2 regions of the Streptomyces sp. NPDC001135 genome follow, and region 1 is predicted to be linked to the other one. Evidence: riboswitches for the same ligand, from Rfam matches in the RefSeq annotation. Region 1 holds a riboswitch; the other holds the start of a gene.

Region 1 (7,629 bases):
GAGCAGCTGCTCCAGCACCTCGGGCCGGAAGGCGTCGCCGAGCACCTGGACGCCCCCGCCGTCGACGCGGATGCTGATCCGCACCAGGCGCCCTTCGGGATGCTGCTCGTACTCCTCGGGCTGGATCAGGTCGGGGATGTGCTCGACCATCCGGTACTCGGCCATGGCGTCACCATCGTCCTTCCACTTCGGCGCCGCACCGCGGGCACCGGCCGTCTTCGAGAACGTTCCCGCCCAGGGCCCAGATGTCCCGTGCCACCACGGCCGTACGGCACCGCGGGCACCGGGTGGCCCGCCCGTCGGCGCCCAGGGCCCGTTCGACGTACACATGCCGCAGCCCCTCCTCGTGCCCGATCCGCACCCCTGCCTCGAGGTCGGCCACCGGCGTGGGCGCGTGGCCGGTGCGGCGGTGGGCGGGGGTGGCCCGGACGAGATGCCAGGGGATCGCGGGGTCCAGCGCGGCCAGCGCCCGGGCGATCGGCCGCAGGGTGCCGGGGCCGGCGGTGAGGCCGGGGATCAGCGGGGTCGACACCTCCACCCAGACACCGTGTTCCCGCAGGCCGGTGAGCGCGTCGAGCACGGGACCGGGCCGGGCGCCGGTCAGTTCGCGGTGGTCGCGTTCGTCGAGTGTCTTCACGTCGACGTTGACGGCGGCGACATGGCGTGCCGCGAGCTCGACGGCCTCGGCGGTGAGGAAGCCGTTGCTCTTCCAGACCACGTCCACACCGAGCGGGCGGCCCGACTCGGCGAGCGCGGCGGTCAGTTCGATGGCCAGCGAGGGTTCGGTGTAGGAGATCGCGACGCAGCCCGCGCGCCGTGCCGCCTCGCCGGTCACCTCGGCCGGGTCCACCGGCTCGGCGTCCCAGCGGACGGAGTCCACCCGGCCGTACTGGGACATGCGGTGGTTGATGCAGTAGTCGCACGCGAAGGTGCAGCCGGGCGCGGCCAGGGTCAGACAGGGTGTGCCCGGCCGGTAGTGGTACAGCGGTTTGCGCTCGACGGTGTCCCAGTGCCGTACCGACGACGCGAAGGTCGCGGTCTCCAGCCCGTCCCCGGACCGGCGGCGCACCCCGCACAGACCCGTCTCGCCGTCCTTCAGCGAACAGCGGAAGGGGCACAGCACGCACTGCACCCGCCCGTGCCGCGGCCGGTGGAGGACCGCCGGCGTCCACTGCATGCCCATGTACCGTCCCCCGCCCGGTCGGTGCGCCTTTGCCAGGGTAGCCCCAGCCGGGTCAACTCGCCTGCCGGTCAAGCGACTTCGATCAGGATTCAACAGGGGTGGAGCCGGCTGCGGCAGGGGCTCACCGGCGATCCACCCGGCCCGAATGCGCCGTCGTGGCGTCCAGCGCGTTCAGGACGGCACGTCCCGCCTCGGTGCGTGCGCGGCTGCGGCCGGTCACCGACGGGTCCGCGCCAGGCACCGCCCTCGTCCCGGCGGACCGCAGGCGCAGCACCTCGGCCACGGCCCGCTCGCCGACGCCCTGCCGGTCGTAGGCGGCCGGATCCCGCTGGAAGGCGAGGGCGGCCGCCGCCAGCACCCCGGACGCCGAGGAGCACCGGGACGGGCCGCCCGCCAGCAGCCGCCGCGCCCCCTCGCCTGTGTCCGCGCGGCCGGACGGACGCCCGGCCGCGAGGAGGCCGGTGAGCGACAGCCCGTCCAGCCCGGACCAGCCGCCCCGCACCAGCGCCCCCGCCACGACATGGGCCTCGTAGCCGTAGCCGTAGCCGTCGCCGTCGCCGGTGTCGTCCGGCGCGCCCGGGTGTCCGGCCAGCCGGGCGGCGGCACCGGCCAGCCGCAGCCGGGCCCCGGGCGGCGGATGCGCGCCGTCGAAGTCCCGCTCGTCCACGTCGTCCCCGGCGTCGAGCAGTTCGGCGAGTACGGCGCCGTAGGCGGGCCCGCACAGCACGGCGGCGCACACGTCGGCGAACGCCTCGCCCGACCACCGCTCCCAGGGGACGGCACGCCCCGGGGGCAGACCGGCCGTCGTGACCCGCCGGCGGATCTCGTCGCCGAGGCCGCGGTCGTCGTCGATGTGGTGTGCGGCCTCGTGCGCCACCGTGAGCAGGGCGGGCAGATGGGAGCCGAAGGACCAGGGCACGTCGATGACCGGGAACGGCAGCCGCGCGGCGGCCTCACGGCCCTCGCGGGTGTGGATGCCACCACGGGGCAGCAGGTCGTGGTAGGCGCTGCCCCGTCGGTGGGCGCGCGGCGCGGCCGCCCGGCTGAACGCGACCAGCGGGGGTTCCTTGGCGCGGGCGCCGGTGAGCCCGAGGACCGGGCCGTAGCACTCCCACGCCACCTCGTCCGCGACGTCCAGGACGCGGCGGTAGTCACGGACGCGCCGCAGCAGGAGCCGGGTGCGGTAGTAGTCCCACACATGGTGCAGGTCCAGGACCCGGCCGGGCACTTCGTCGCCGCGCCCGTCCGCGAGCCGCGCCCGTACGTCGGCCACGCCCACGCCGAGCAGCGCGAGCACCGCCTCCAGCTGGCTGTGGTGCTTCTCCAGCGGGCCGCCGGCGCGGCTCGCGCCCTGCCACTGGCGCAGTTCCTCCTCCAGCCCGGCGACGGCGTGCAGCCGTGCCGCGGCGCGCCGGACGGCGAGCGGGGCGGGGCCGGTCAGGGCGCGTCCTGGGCCGGCTCGGTCCCGGTCCCGGCTCTTCCGGCCGGCTGGGCCGGGGCCTCGAGCACGGCCGCCGGGTCGTCGCAGGCCTGCTCCAGCAGCAGGGGCGGTACCGGCTCGGCGTCGAGGCCGCGTCCCGGCTGCACGGGCCCGTACTCCTCACGGACCCCGCCGAGCCAGGTGGCGCGCAGCCGTACGACCCGGAAGAGGGGTGTGAGGGCCTCACCGATCCACTGGAAGCCCAGGTGCCTGCTGCCGGCGAGCCGCGCCGAGCCCGCCAGGTCGAGCAGTTGCAGCGGCCCGGTGCCGACGGACGCGGCCAGGCTCAGTTCGGCCGAGGCGCCCGCCTCGGCGGCCACCAGCACGGCGGCGGCGTCGGCCCGGACCACCTCGGTCACGGCGAGCAGCCCGGCCTCCCACCGGCCCTCCCAGTAGCGGCGGACGAGCGTGCCGGCCAGGGCGCGGGTGTCGGTCAGGCCGCTCCCGGTCAGGCCCTGGTACGCCACCAGCGCGGCCCGCTGCCGGGCGAACCGCAGCAGGACCCCGGCGTCCGCGTCGGCGAGGGCCGTGAAGAGGGGGTCCGTGGCGCCGGAGGCCTTGAAGCGGACGTCGATCCCGCCGCCGGCGTCGTACAGGAAGGCGCCGCGGGCCTCGGGCGGCGTCTCCTCGAAGCCGATCCGGTGGTCGGCCAGTGTCCCGGCCGCGCGGACGGATCCCCGTGCGTCGTGCAGGACGTCCCCCACGGCGACCTTCTGCAGCAGCGGCCAGGCCAGCCACCAGTCCCCCCACGCCTCACGCATGGCGTCCCGGTACACGGCGAACGCATGGACCACGGCGTTCAGCTCCTCCCCTGTCCCGCCCGAGCACCTGCGCGCAGGCTAGCAGCGCCCCCTCCGGACACGCCCGAACTTCCGTGTCTGTACGGGCCTTGCCCGTGACTTCTCCATCCGTGGACGGAGGACGGTGGAGACCGGTGGAGCCCGGTGCGGGGTCTCTCCATCGACCCGTGGGTGGTGGTGATCGGCTGGGTACGCGGAGCAGTCTTGAGGCATGGGTTCTCTTCACTCGGCACTCGTCCTGACCATCGACGTCTGCGTCCTGATCTTCGTCGCGGCCTGGGTCGTGGGCGCTGTCCTCTTCGGCGTGAAGAGCCGGTCCGGACTGCGCGGCTGGGTGCGCGGACTGCGCCGCACACTGCCGCGCCGGCTGCTGCCGGCCGCGGGCGTCTCCGTCTTCTTCATCCTGATCGGGCACTCCGAGGGCTTCTGGCGCCGGCTGCAGTACTGGCGGCCCGAGCCGGCGCTCCTGGGCGCACTGCTCGCCGTCGCCTCGACCGCCCTGCTGCTGTGGGCCCGCTGGGCGCTGGGCACGATGTGGGCCAGTGTGCCGACGGTCCGGGAGCACCACGAGCTCCGGACGGACGGGCCCTACCGGCTGGTCCGCCACCCCATCTACACCGGGCTGCTCGGCCTGGTCACCGGTTCCATGCTGGCCTGCGGCTTCGGCGTCTGGGTGGCGTTCCTGGCGGTCGCCGTCCCCTGGCTGCTGCGCCGGGTCCGGATCGAGGACGGCCTGATGGCCCGGCAGTTCGGCGCCGCCCACGACGCCTACCGCGCCGAAGTCCCGGCCCTGATCCCCCACATACGCCCCATGGCCCACCGGGCCGGCCGGCGCCCCGCGGGCAGCGTGCGGCGGTAGCCCGGTCGTCCGCTCCCACCGCGCCGCGGAGGGCGCGGGCGGTGACGGCTCACGCGGCGCTCCGAGAGGTGATGGCATGATGACCGGCGACATAGGGCGACGGCGGTCCGAGGAAGCCGGTGTGAATCCGGCGCGGTCCCGCCACTGTGACCGGTGAGCGAGTTCCGGCAGGCCTCCGTCCCTCCCGGGGCGGGCAGGCCGGGCGGGCGACGACCCGGGAGCCAGAGACTCACGCGGTCGCCTCCTCGACGTACACCGGGGCGGAGCTCCCCGGGAGGGGAGTGACATGGGCGTGCCCGAGAGGCCGGCGGAAGAGGTGTCCGGCGGGCCTGTGACGGGGAGCGCCGCGGCGCCGTGCCGGGTCGTCGTGTGCCGGGACTGCTGCTGTGGCACTCCCAAGGTGACCGGGGTCGATCACATGGCGCAGACCGCACGGCTGAGGGCACGGGTGCCGGTGCGGATCTCCGACTGCCTCGATGTGTGCGACCAGGCCAACGTCATCGTCGTACAGCCGTCCACGGCTGGCCGGGCCGCCGGTGCGCGGCCGGTCTGGCTCGGACTCGTCAACGATCCGGAGGCGACCGAGGACATCGTGACCTGGGTGCGGGCGGGCGGCCCGGGCGTCGCTCCCCAGCCGGACATCCTCGGCCTGTACACCTTCACACCGCCACGACGCCGTGCGGATCCCCGTTGACCCGTGGGTCCGGTGCGGCACCGAGCCCGGCGCAGGACGCCACCGGCCGACGCGCCCCGTGTGCAACTCGCGCCCGGAATCGACGGGTTGGGTCCCGGCCGCGGTGCCGTCCCACCGGCCTCGTACCGTCACGCCTGGTGAGGGGGGAAGGTCACGGCGGCCGGAGGCGGTCTTGGCCGTGCGCGCGACACGCGGTACGGTCTGTCCGATATCGACGACGGCGAGACGGAAGCCGGTGTGAATCCGGCACGGTCGCGCCACTGTATGCGAGTCGCCCCCGCGGCGTCCCGTGAGTCAGACCCGTGGCCGTCGTCCTGTGCACCACCGAGATGGGACGCGAACTCCCAGAGGAGGTTCTGCCATGGCGCAGACCGTCGCCCAGCCGACAGCCACCACCCCCGTCGTTCCCGCCAAGCTGCCGCTGAAGGCGATTGCTCCCTGGGCGGTCTTCTTCGGCATCCTGATGCTGGTCCTGCTCTACTTCGTCGGCGCCGAGCAGGGCGCCACCTCCGTGCTCAACGGCACGGACGTCCACGAGTGGGTGCACGACGCCCGTCACCTGCTCGGTTTCCCCTGCCACTGAGGCGAGGGGACACCGCACGCCCATGAATTCCGCAACCGTACGGAACCTCCTCGTACGGGGCATGCTCGCCGGCCTCGCGGCCGGCGTGCTCGCCCTCGTCGTGGCGTACGTCCTCGGTGAGCCGAGCGTCGACAAGGCGATCAGTTTCGAGGAGGCCCACTCCCACGAGCACGAGATGGAAGTCGTCTCCCGCTCCCTGCAGTCCACCGCCGGCCTCGCCACCGGCGTCCTCGTCTACGGCGTCGCCTTCGGCGGCATCGCCGCGCTCGCCTTCTGCTTCGCCCTGGGCCGCGTGGGCCGCTTCAGCCCGCGTGCCACGGCACTGCTGCTGTCGGGCTGCGCCCTGCTCGCCGTGTACGTCGTGCCGTTCCTGAAGTACCCGGCCAATCCGCCGTCGGTCGGCAACGCCGACACCATCGGCAAGCGGACCACCCTGTACTTCCTGATGATGCTGCTCAGCGTCCTGCTGGCGATCGCCGCCACCCTCCTGGGCAAGCGCCTGGTCCCCCGTCTGGGTACCTGGTGGGCGACGGTCGTCGCGGTGGCCGCGTTCGCCGTCGTGATCGCTCTGGCCTACCAGTTCCTGCCCGTCGTCAACGAGGTGCCCAAGGGCTTCCCGGCCACCCTGCTGTGGCGGTTCCGGCTCTCGGCACTGGCGATCCAGACCGCTCTGTGGGCCGGATTCGGCCTCCTCTTCGGCGAGTTGGCCGAGCGCCTGCTGAACCCGAAGCCGGCGACGGCCGGGAGGGGACGAGCGGTTCCGGCCGCGCACTGACCCCTTCCGGACAACAGAGGGCCCTTCGGAACCATCCGGGGGCCCTTCGGCGTTCTCCGGACACCGACGCGCACGGGATCATCGGCAGGGCACGGGAATCCGGCGGACCGGGCGCGTCACCCGGGCGAGGAGCGGAGGAACCGAGTGGCCAGAACCCCACAGCCCCGCCGCATCACCCTCGGTGGCCGCGACGCGGTCGCCCTCACCCCGCGGGAGTACGAGCAACTGGTCGCCAGCCGACGGCAGATCGGCGGCCAGAGCGCCCGCGTGCGGGTGCTCGCCCAGCAGGCCAAGCGCACCGAACAGCTCCTGCACGACCTGGAAACCCTGATAGCGGCCTCCGGGGACGGCTGCCAGGGACGGTCCCACCCGGCGCCGACGCCGTGCCCCGGCCGCCAAGCCACGGAGCCGAGCGCCGACGGCGCCTGCCTGCGCTGCGCGATAGCGGCGCTGCTGCGCCGTCACCGGGACTCGGCAGCCTGAACCGCCGGTCGCCGGCGCCTGGGCCCTCTCGTTTGGATCATCCCGGCGTCGCAGGGGCTGGCACGCACATCTGGCGCGTTGTCGTCACTCGCCGACGCTCCGCGTCGACTCCCTCCTCCGCCTCGCAGCCGCACGCACGAGACCGTGCTCCGGTCGGCTGGAAGGCACCCCACCTCACAGCCGGCCTGATCCAAACGGCAGGTCCTGGTCGGCGTCCGGCGCGGCAAGCGGACGCCCCAGCCGCAGATTCCAGCGCCCGGCCCGGCCACTGAGTTCGGTCACGGTCAGCGGCGGTACATCGAGGCGCCAGAACACCGTGGCGGGCATCCCCAGCGCGTCGGTGACGGCCGCCCGTACCACCTCCGGCTCGACGACGGCGACCGTACGGCCCTCCGCGGCCCGCGCGTCGGCCAGCCACCGCGCCACCCTTGCGCACAGGTCCCGCACGGACTCACCCCCATGCGGTGCGCAGCCCGGGTCGGTGAGCCAGCGGCCCACCGCCTCCGGCTCGGCCGCCCCCACCTCCTGAAGGGTGCGGCCCCGCCAGCGGCCCACGTCGAGCCCCGCCAGCTCGGGCACCGGCGCGCCGTCGAGGCCCAGCGCCGTGGCCGTCTCCCGGCAGCGCGTGCTGGGGGAGACGGCCACACGCCCCGCGCCGGGCAGCGACCCGGCCGCCGCCCGGGCCCGCGCCGCGCCACCGTCGTCGAGCGAGCTGCCGTCGTCGAACCGTGCCTGCCGCAACGACACGCTCGTGGCGGGGGAGACGAGTAGA
Region 2 (7,629 bases), on a different contig from region 1:
CCCACGGTCCCACTCCCGCGCCTCCATGCCCTCCGCGATCCGCCGGCACAGCTGCTCCAGCAGGTCGATCGCGTCGGAGGCCGTGCGCGCCGGCCCCTCCGCCAGGTCCGTCAGCTCCACCGGCACCTTCACCGGCGCACCGGGCTGGGCCAGCAGGTCCTTCTCGTCCAGCCCGAAATGGGCCGCCAGCGAGGACCGGAGCCCCGGCAGGGCGTTCGCCTGCCCGCCCCACACCTGCGAGGCGCGCAGCACGGCGAGGACCAGGTTCACGCGCGGTTCGGCGACCGGGCCGCCGCCCAGGACGTGCAGACCGTCGCGGATCTGCACGTCCTTGATCTCGCACAGATAGCCGTCGATGTGCATGACGAACTCGTCGAACGCGTCGTCGTCCGGCTGCTCGTCCACATGCAGGTCGTGGTGCAGCTCGGCCGCCTTGACCAGCGTCCAGATCTGGGCGCGGACGGCCGGGGCCTTCGTCGGGTCCAGGTCGGAGACGAGCGCGTACTCGTCCAGCAGCTGCTCCAGCTTGGCGAGGTCGCCGTAGGTGTCGGCGCGGGCCATCGGCGGCACCAGGTGGTCGACCACCGTGGCGTGCCCGCGCCGCTTGGCCTGGGTGCCCTCGCCGGGGTCGTTGACGATGAACGGGTAGATCAGCGGCAGGTCACCGAGCACCGCGTCCGGAGCGCACCCCGCGCTCAGGCCGAGCCCCTTGCCCGGCAGCCACTCCATCGTGCCGTGCTTGCCCATGTGCACGATCGCGTCCGCGCCGAAACTGTTCTCCAGCCAGCGGTAGGCGGCCATGTAGTGGTGCGAGGGGGGCATGTCGGGGTCGTGGTAGATCGCGATCGGGTTCTCGCCGAAACCGCGCGGCGGCTGGATCATCACGACGACGTTCCCGAACCGGAGCGACGCCAGCACGATGTCGTCACCGTCGACGTAGAGACTGCCCGGCGGCTCGCCCCACGCCTCGGTCATCGCGTCCCGCAGCTCCGGGTCCAGCTTCTCGAACCACGCCCGGTAGTCGGCCAGCGGCACGCGCGCGGGCGCCGCCGCCAGCTGCTCCTCGGTGAGCCACTCCACGTCATGGCCGCCGGCCTCGATCAGCCGGTGGATCAGCTCGTCGCCGCCGGAGGGGTACTCGGTGAGTGCGTAACCGGCGTCCCGGAGGGCGTCCAGCACCCGCACCGCCGACGCGGGCGTGTCCAGACCGACCGCGTTGCCGACCCGGGAGTGCTTGGTCGGGTACGCCGTGAAGACCAGCGCGACCTTCTTCTCGGCGTTCGGCTTGTGCTTCAACCGGGCGTGGCGCAGGGCGATCCCGGCCACCCGCGCGGCCCGTTCCGGGTCGGCGAGGTACACGGGGACCTCGTCCGGGCCCTGCTCCTTGAAGGAGAACGGCACGGTGATCAGACGCCCGTCGAACTCCGGGATCGCGACCTGCATCGCCGCGTCCATGGGGGACAGGGCGGCGTCGGAGTCCTCCCACGCGGCCCGCGAGGAGGTCAGGCACAGGCCCTGCAGCACCGGGATGTCCAGATCCGCGAGGGCCCCGATGTCCCAGGACTCCTCGTCGCCGCCCGCCGACGCCTGCGAGGCGTGGGTGCCGCCGGCCGCGAGCACCGTGGCGACCAGCACGTCGGCCTTCGCCAGCAACTCGTACAGCCCGGCGTCCGCGCCGCGCAGCGAACCGCAGTAGACGGGCAGGGCGTTGGCGCCCTCCGCCTCGACCGCCTCGCACAGGGTGTCCACGAAGGCGGTGTTGCCGCTCAGTTCGTGCGCTCGGTAGAAGAGCACGCCCACGGTCGGCCGGCCGCCCTGGACCCGGTACGAGCCGTGGACGCCGTACTCCGGCATCTTCCGCGGCTCCTCGAAGCCCTCACCGGTCAGCAGCACGGTGTCCGACAGGAACCGGGACAGCTCCAGCAGGTTCGCGGGGCCGCCCTCGACCAGGTACTTCAGCGCCTCCGCCACCACACCGGCCGGCACCGACGACTCGGCCATCAGCTCGGCGTCGGGGACGGCCTCGCCGCCCAGCAGCACGGTCGGGATCCCGGCCGCCTTCAGCGCGGCGAGCCCCTCCTCCCAGGCGCGCTTGCCGCCCAGCAGCCGTACGACGGCCAGGTCGGCCCCGTCGAGCAGGCGCGGCAGCTCCTCGCGGACGTCCACCCGGGTCGGGTTGCCGATGCGGTAGTCCGCGCCGGAGGCCCGGGCCGCCAGCAGATCCGTGTCGGCGGTCGACAACAACAACACTGTGCTCATGCGGGCGCTCCCGGTGGAATGAAAGGCAGTCCTTGCGGCGCGCCCGACTCGATGAGCCGCCAGAGCGCGTCCGTGTCCGCGTGCTGTTCGATCAGGTCGCCGAGCCGGTCGAGCTGCTCCTCGCGCAGCGCGGCGAAGGAGGTGTCGGGCGCCGGCACGAAGCGGCGGCCCGCGGCGGCGGCCACCTCGCGCAGGAAGGCCCGCCGGAAGCCGTCCGACTCCAGCGAACCGTGCCAGTGCGTGCCCCAGGTCCGGCCGACCCGGCAGCCGTCCAGGAAGGCCTCACCGCCGTCGACTTCGGCGACACCGTGGTGGATCTCGTACCCCTCGACCCGCTCGCCGAGAGCCTCTCCGGCCGGCCGGGTCAGGGTCTTCTCGCGGGCGAACCGCACCCGCACGGGCAGCACACCGAGCCCGTCGACGGTGCCGGCGCGTGACTCGACCTCGTCCTCGATGCGTTCGCCGAGGATCTGGAAGCCGCCGCAGATACCGAGGACCGGGCGTCCTTCGGCGGCACGCCGGACGAGCGCGTCCGCGAGGCCCCGCTCCCGCAGCCACGCGAGCGCCCGTACGGTCCCGCGCGTGCCCGGAACGACGACCAGGTCGGCGTCCGCCAGTTCCTCCGGACGGTCCACGAACCGCACCACGACACCCGGTTCGGCGGCCAGCGCGTCCACGTCCGTGAAGTTGGACATCAGCGGGATCGCGCACACGGCGACCCGCAGCACGTCCTCGCCGACGGGCGGGATCACGGTGGACTCCCGGACGGTGCCGCGCAGGGACACGCGCAGTCCGTCCTCCTCGTCGATACCGAGACCGTGCCGGAAGGGGAGCACGCCGTACGTCCGCCGCCCGGTCAGGCCGTGGAGCATCTCCAGCCCGGGTTCCAGCAGGCCGGCATCGCCCCGGAACTTGTTCACCAGGAACCCGGCGACCAGCTCCTGGTCCTCGGGCGACAGCAGGGCGACGGTCCCGAAGAAGGACGCGAAGACGCCCCCGCGGTCGATGTCGCCCACCACCAGCACCGGCAGGCGCGCACGGCGCGCGATCCCCATGTTCACGATGTCGGTCCGGCGCAGATTGATCTCGGCCGGGCTGCCCGCACCCTCACAGATCACCGCGTCATACGTGCCCCGCAACTCGGCCAGGCAGTCCAGCACGGGACCGAGGAGCTTCTGCTGACGCCCCCCGTGGTACCCGCGCGCGCTCAGCTCGCCCACCGGCTTGCCCAGCAGTACGACCTGGCTGCTCTGCTCGCCGCCCGGCTTGAGCAGCACCGGGTTCATCAGCGCGGTCGGTTCGATCCGGCACGCCTGGGCCTGCATGGCCTGGGCCCGCCCGATCTCCGCGCCCTGACGGGTCACGAAGGAGTTGAGCGACATGTTCTGCGCCTTGAACGGCGCGACCTTCACGCCCTGGCGCACCAGCCACCGGCAGATCCCGGCCGTCACGACGCTCTTGCCGGCGTCGGAGGTGGTGCCGGCGACGAGGAGACCCCCGCTCACTTGCCACGTCCCTTCAGGCTCTTGACGAGGTGGCGCGCGGCGACCGTGGTGCCGAGCGCGAGGAGGCCGACGCGGCGGGAGAGCCGTACGGCCCGGTCGATGTCGGTGGCCCGGACGGCCCGCCCGGTGTCCCCGTTCAGCACGGGCCGGTGCTCGACCCGGCCGCCGTAGGAGAGCGTGCCGCCCAGGCGTACGCCGAGGGCGCCGGCGAAGGAGGCTTCGACGGGACCGGCGTTGGGGCTCGGGTGCTCGCGGGCGTCGGCCTTCCAGGCGCGCAGGGCCCCCCGGGGGTCGGGTCCGGCCGTGGCGGCGAGTACGGCGGTCAGCCGCGCCCCCGGCCAGCCGGCCAGGTCGTCGAGCCGGGCGGAGGCCCAGCCGTAGCGCCGGTACCGGCGGGACTTGTGACCCACCATGGCGTCCAGGGTGTTGACCGCCCGGAACCCGAGCAGCCCCGGGACCCCGGCCACGGCCCCCCACACCAGCGCCCCCACGACGGCGTCGGAGGTGTTCTCGGCGACCGACTCGACGACCGCCCGGGCGATCCCGTCGGCGTCCAGTGCCTGTGGGTCCCGGCCGCACAGATGCGGCAGCCGTGCCCGTGCCGCCTCGACGTCCCCGGCCTCCAGCGCACGCCCGATCGTGCGGGCCTCGCGGGCGAGTGACGTACCGCCGACGACCGCCCAGGTGGCCGCGGCGGTCAGCGCGAGGGTGGCGGTGGGGGAGGGGCGTACAGCGCGTGCGGCCACCGTGCCGAGTGTGACGGCGCCTCCGGCGCACACGACGGTGTGCAGGGCGCCCCAGCCGCGGTGGTCGTGCCACAACGCGCGGTCCACGGCAGCGGCCGCCCGCCCGAACGCGGCGACCGGATGACCACGGCGGGGGTCGCCGAGGAGCAGGTCACCGAGAAGGCCGGCGGCGGCGCCGTACGCGTACATGCGATCGGCACCCATCGGCTCAGCCGGCCGTGGGTGCAGGAGCGGGCCTGGGTCGGGTCCTTGTCCTTCGGCAGCCGAGCATGGCGATCCGTGTCCTCACTCAGGGTGTCCGCGCCCTGGTTCGACGAGATTCGGCGGTGAGAGTTCCTGGCTTCCGGGGTTCTTCCCCGGTGACAGTGGCGGGACCGCGCCGGATTCGCACCGGCTTCCTCTCTTGCCGCCGTACATGGCCCGGGCAGTCCACCACGCGCCCGGAACGGCCGTCAACTTGCCGTTGACCTGCACGGGGAGAGTGTGCCGATCCCCACATCGTGGGGCGTGCGGGGCAGGGGAAAGGCTCCCCTTCCGCGTGACAAAAGGCTCCCCTTCCGCGTGACAAAAGGCTCCCCTTCCGCGTCACGACGGGAGGGGAGCCTTCAGGGGGTGGGTCAGGGCTTGGCCACGATCAGGTAGATGCCGTACGCCACCGCCGCCGCGCACGCGGCGAAGCAGACGTAGGCGCCGGTGACGGCGAGGCCGGCGGAACCGCCCTGGGCCGCGGCCTTCTCGCGCCGGGCCAGACCGTTGATGCCGAGGGTGAACAGGGCCACCAGGCCCACCGCGAACGCGAGGCTGACGCCGAAGACGGAGCCGAGGGCCGCCCAGTCGATCTTCATGATGCTTCCTTCGGTAACCGGGGTGACCGGGGTCAGACGGTGGCGGCCGGCGGGGCGGCCGGAGCAACGGGCTCGGCTGTGGCCGGGGAGGGGATCGTCGCCGTGAGGTCCTCGGCGAGCGTGCCCGCCGGGGGCGGGGTCACCGCGGCGATGGCGGTGGTCACCACGCCGGCCGGCTCCTCGGTGTCGGCGACGACGTTGGTGTGGTCGACGACCTCACGGCGGGAGATCTTCCAGATCGCGGCGCTCGCGCCGACCAGGAAGACGGCGACGACGGCGGTGCCCCAGTCACCGAGGTCCGTGACGGACTCGGCGCCCGCGCCGACCAGCGCGGCGGCCGGGAGGGTGAGTACCCAGGCGACGGCCATCCGGGTCGCGGTGGACCAGCGGACCACCCCGCCCTTGCGGCCGAGGCCCGCGCCCATCACCGAACCGGAGACGACGTGCGTGGTGGACAGCGAGAAGCCCAGGTGGGACGAGGCCAGGATGGCGGTCGCGGCGCTCGTCTGGGCGGCGAAGCCCTGACGCGGCTCCAGGTCGGTCAGGCCCGTGCCCATGGTGCGGATGATGCGCCAGCCGCCGATCCAGGTGCCCAGCGCGATGGCCAGGCCGGCGGAGAGGATGACCCAGGTGGGAGGGTTGGAGCCCGGGGCGATGGCGCCGCCCGCGATCAGCGCGAGGGTGATGATGCCCATCGTCTTCTGGGCGTCGTTGGTGCCGTGGGCGAGGGAGACCAGGCCGGCGGAGGCGATCTGGCCGGCGCGGTAGCCCTTGCGGGTGGCCTCGCCCTCGGCCTTGCCGCCGATGCCGTAGGAGAACCGGGTGGCCAGCAGCGACGCGAGGCCCGCCACGACCGGCGCGGCGACCGCCGGCAGCAGCACCTTGGTGACCAGCACGTCGCCGTGGACGGCGCCGAAGCCGGCGGAGGCGACGGTGGCGCCGATCAGACCGCCCATCAGGGCGTGCGAGGAACTGGACGGCAGACCCACCAGCCAGGTCAGCAGGTTCCAGAGAATCGCGCCGACCAGGGCGGCGAAGATGACCTCGGGACGGATGCCGGTCTCGTCGACGAGACCCTTGGAGATCGTGTTCGCGACCTCCACGGAGAGGAAGGCGCCGACCAGGTTCAGGGCGGCGGACATGGTTACCGCGATCTTCGGCTTCAGGGCGCCTGTGGAGATGGTGGTGGCCATCGCGTTCGCGGTGTCGTGGAAACCGTTCGTGAAATCGAACGCGAGTGCGGTTACCACCACAATCGCGAGGATCAGCGAGAAGCTTTCCATTTACCCAGGCAATCGTTCGAGGTCATTGGCTGGACGACCGTAGGCAACCTGGGTGAACGGAAGATGAACTGAGGCGGGCGTGGCGGTGTCCGAGTGGGGGGAGTGGGGTTTCGTTCGGCCCCCGCGGCCCAGGCGCCCCATGGCTACCGGCCCCGCGCGAGGGTCCGCAGCCGGCTCGCGGACCCGTTGAAGAGATTCTGGTCACCCGGCAGCCGGCCCTTGGTGCCGTACTGCCAGATCGTCCAGTACTGCCATCCGCCCGGCAGCTTCCCCGGACGCGAGGTGCCGTGGCGGGCGATCCACAGGGGGTTGCCGGAGAACGCGCGGCTGTTGCCGGTGCACAGCTTCCACCACTGGGTGGTGGTGTAGATCACCGGGCGGCGGCCGGTCCTCCGCTTGACCTCGTTGCTGAAGGACCGGATCCAGCGGACCATCCGCCTCCTGCCCATCCCGTAGCACTTGTGCTTCTTGTCGTACGGGTTGTACTCGATGTCGAGTGCGGGTGGCAGCGTCCAGCCGTCCGCCCGCCAGCCCCCGCCGTGCCGCACGAAGTACGCGGCCTGCTGGGCGCCGGAGGACTTGTCCGGCCGGGCGAAGTGGTAGGCGCCCCGGACCAGGCCCGCCTTGCGGGCGCCGTCGTACTGCTGGGAGAAGTAGGGGTTGCGGTAGTCCGTGGACTCCGTCGCCTTGACGTAGACGAACCGCGCGCCCTTGGACCGGGCGGCCGGCCAGTCGACGCGCTTCTGGTGCGACGAGACGTCGTGTCCGTGGGGCTTGGCCGGTGCCCGGGTGCCGGCCGCCGCGGGCGCGGTGCCCACGAGGGCGAGCGCCGCCGTGGCCGCCACGAGGACACCGGCGCGGCGACGGAGGCGAGTGCGTTCACGGGCCATATGTCTCCCCGGGTCGGCGGACGGGAGAACGTCCGGCGGGCAAGGCAGACCATTGAAGGCCCGGCGATCATCGAATCTGCGCCTCATGTGCGGCGATTCCC

What was found. A riboswitch is a leader RNA that binds a small molecule or an ion and turns the genes downstream of it on or off. The one in region 1 is predicted to bind cobalamin.
Region 2: linked by a shared signal. The riboswitch ahead of ACWC94_RS25565 (cobalamin biosynthesis protein) and the one ahead of ACWC94_RS20050 (hypothetical protein) in region 1 are both predicted to bind cobalamin.

The regions. Positions count from the first base shown of each region.
Region 1 is NZ_JBSFKD010000015.1:132,956-140,584, reverse strand. It holds gene ACWC94_RS20075 (radical SAM-modified peptide, FtsH ternary system-associated) at 1-165, opposite strand, end outside; gene ACWC94_RS20070 (radical SAM protein) at 170-1,177, opposite strand; gene ACWC94_RS20065 (hypothetical protein) at 1,305-2,480, opposite strand; gene ACWC94_RS20060 (hypothetical protein) at 2,621-3,457, opposite strand; gene ACWC94_RS20055 (methyltransferase family protein) at 3,675-4,322, shown strand; cobalamin riboswitch at 4,433-4,552, shown strand; gene ACWC94_RS20050 (hypothetical protein) at 4,609-5,016, shown strand; cobalamin riboswitch at 5,200-5,341, shown strand; gene ACWC94_RS20045 (CbtB domain-containing protein) at 5,378-5,599, shown strand; gene ACWC94_RS20040 (CbtA family protein) at 5,622-6,374, shown strand; gene ACWC94_RS20035 (hypothetical protein) at 6,519-6,857, shown strand; gene ACWC94_RS20030 (histidine phosphatase family protein) at 7,032-7,629, opposite strand, start outside.
Region 2 is NZ_JBSFKD010000022.1:92,419-100,047, forward strand. It holds gene cobN (cobaltochelatase subunit CobN) at 1-2,259, opposite strand, end outside; gene ACWC94_RS25560 (cobyric acid synthase) at 2,256-3,764, opposite strand; gene ACWC94_RS25565 (cobalamin biosynthesis protein) at 3,761-4,714, opposite strand; cobalamin riboswitch at 4,819-4,959, opposite strand; gene ACWC94_RS25570 (hypothetical protein) at 5,128-5,355, opposite strand; gene ACWC94_RS25575 (anion permease) at 5,388-6,638, opposite strand; gene ACWC94_RS25580 (lysozyme) at 6,782-7,528, opposite strand.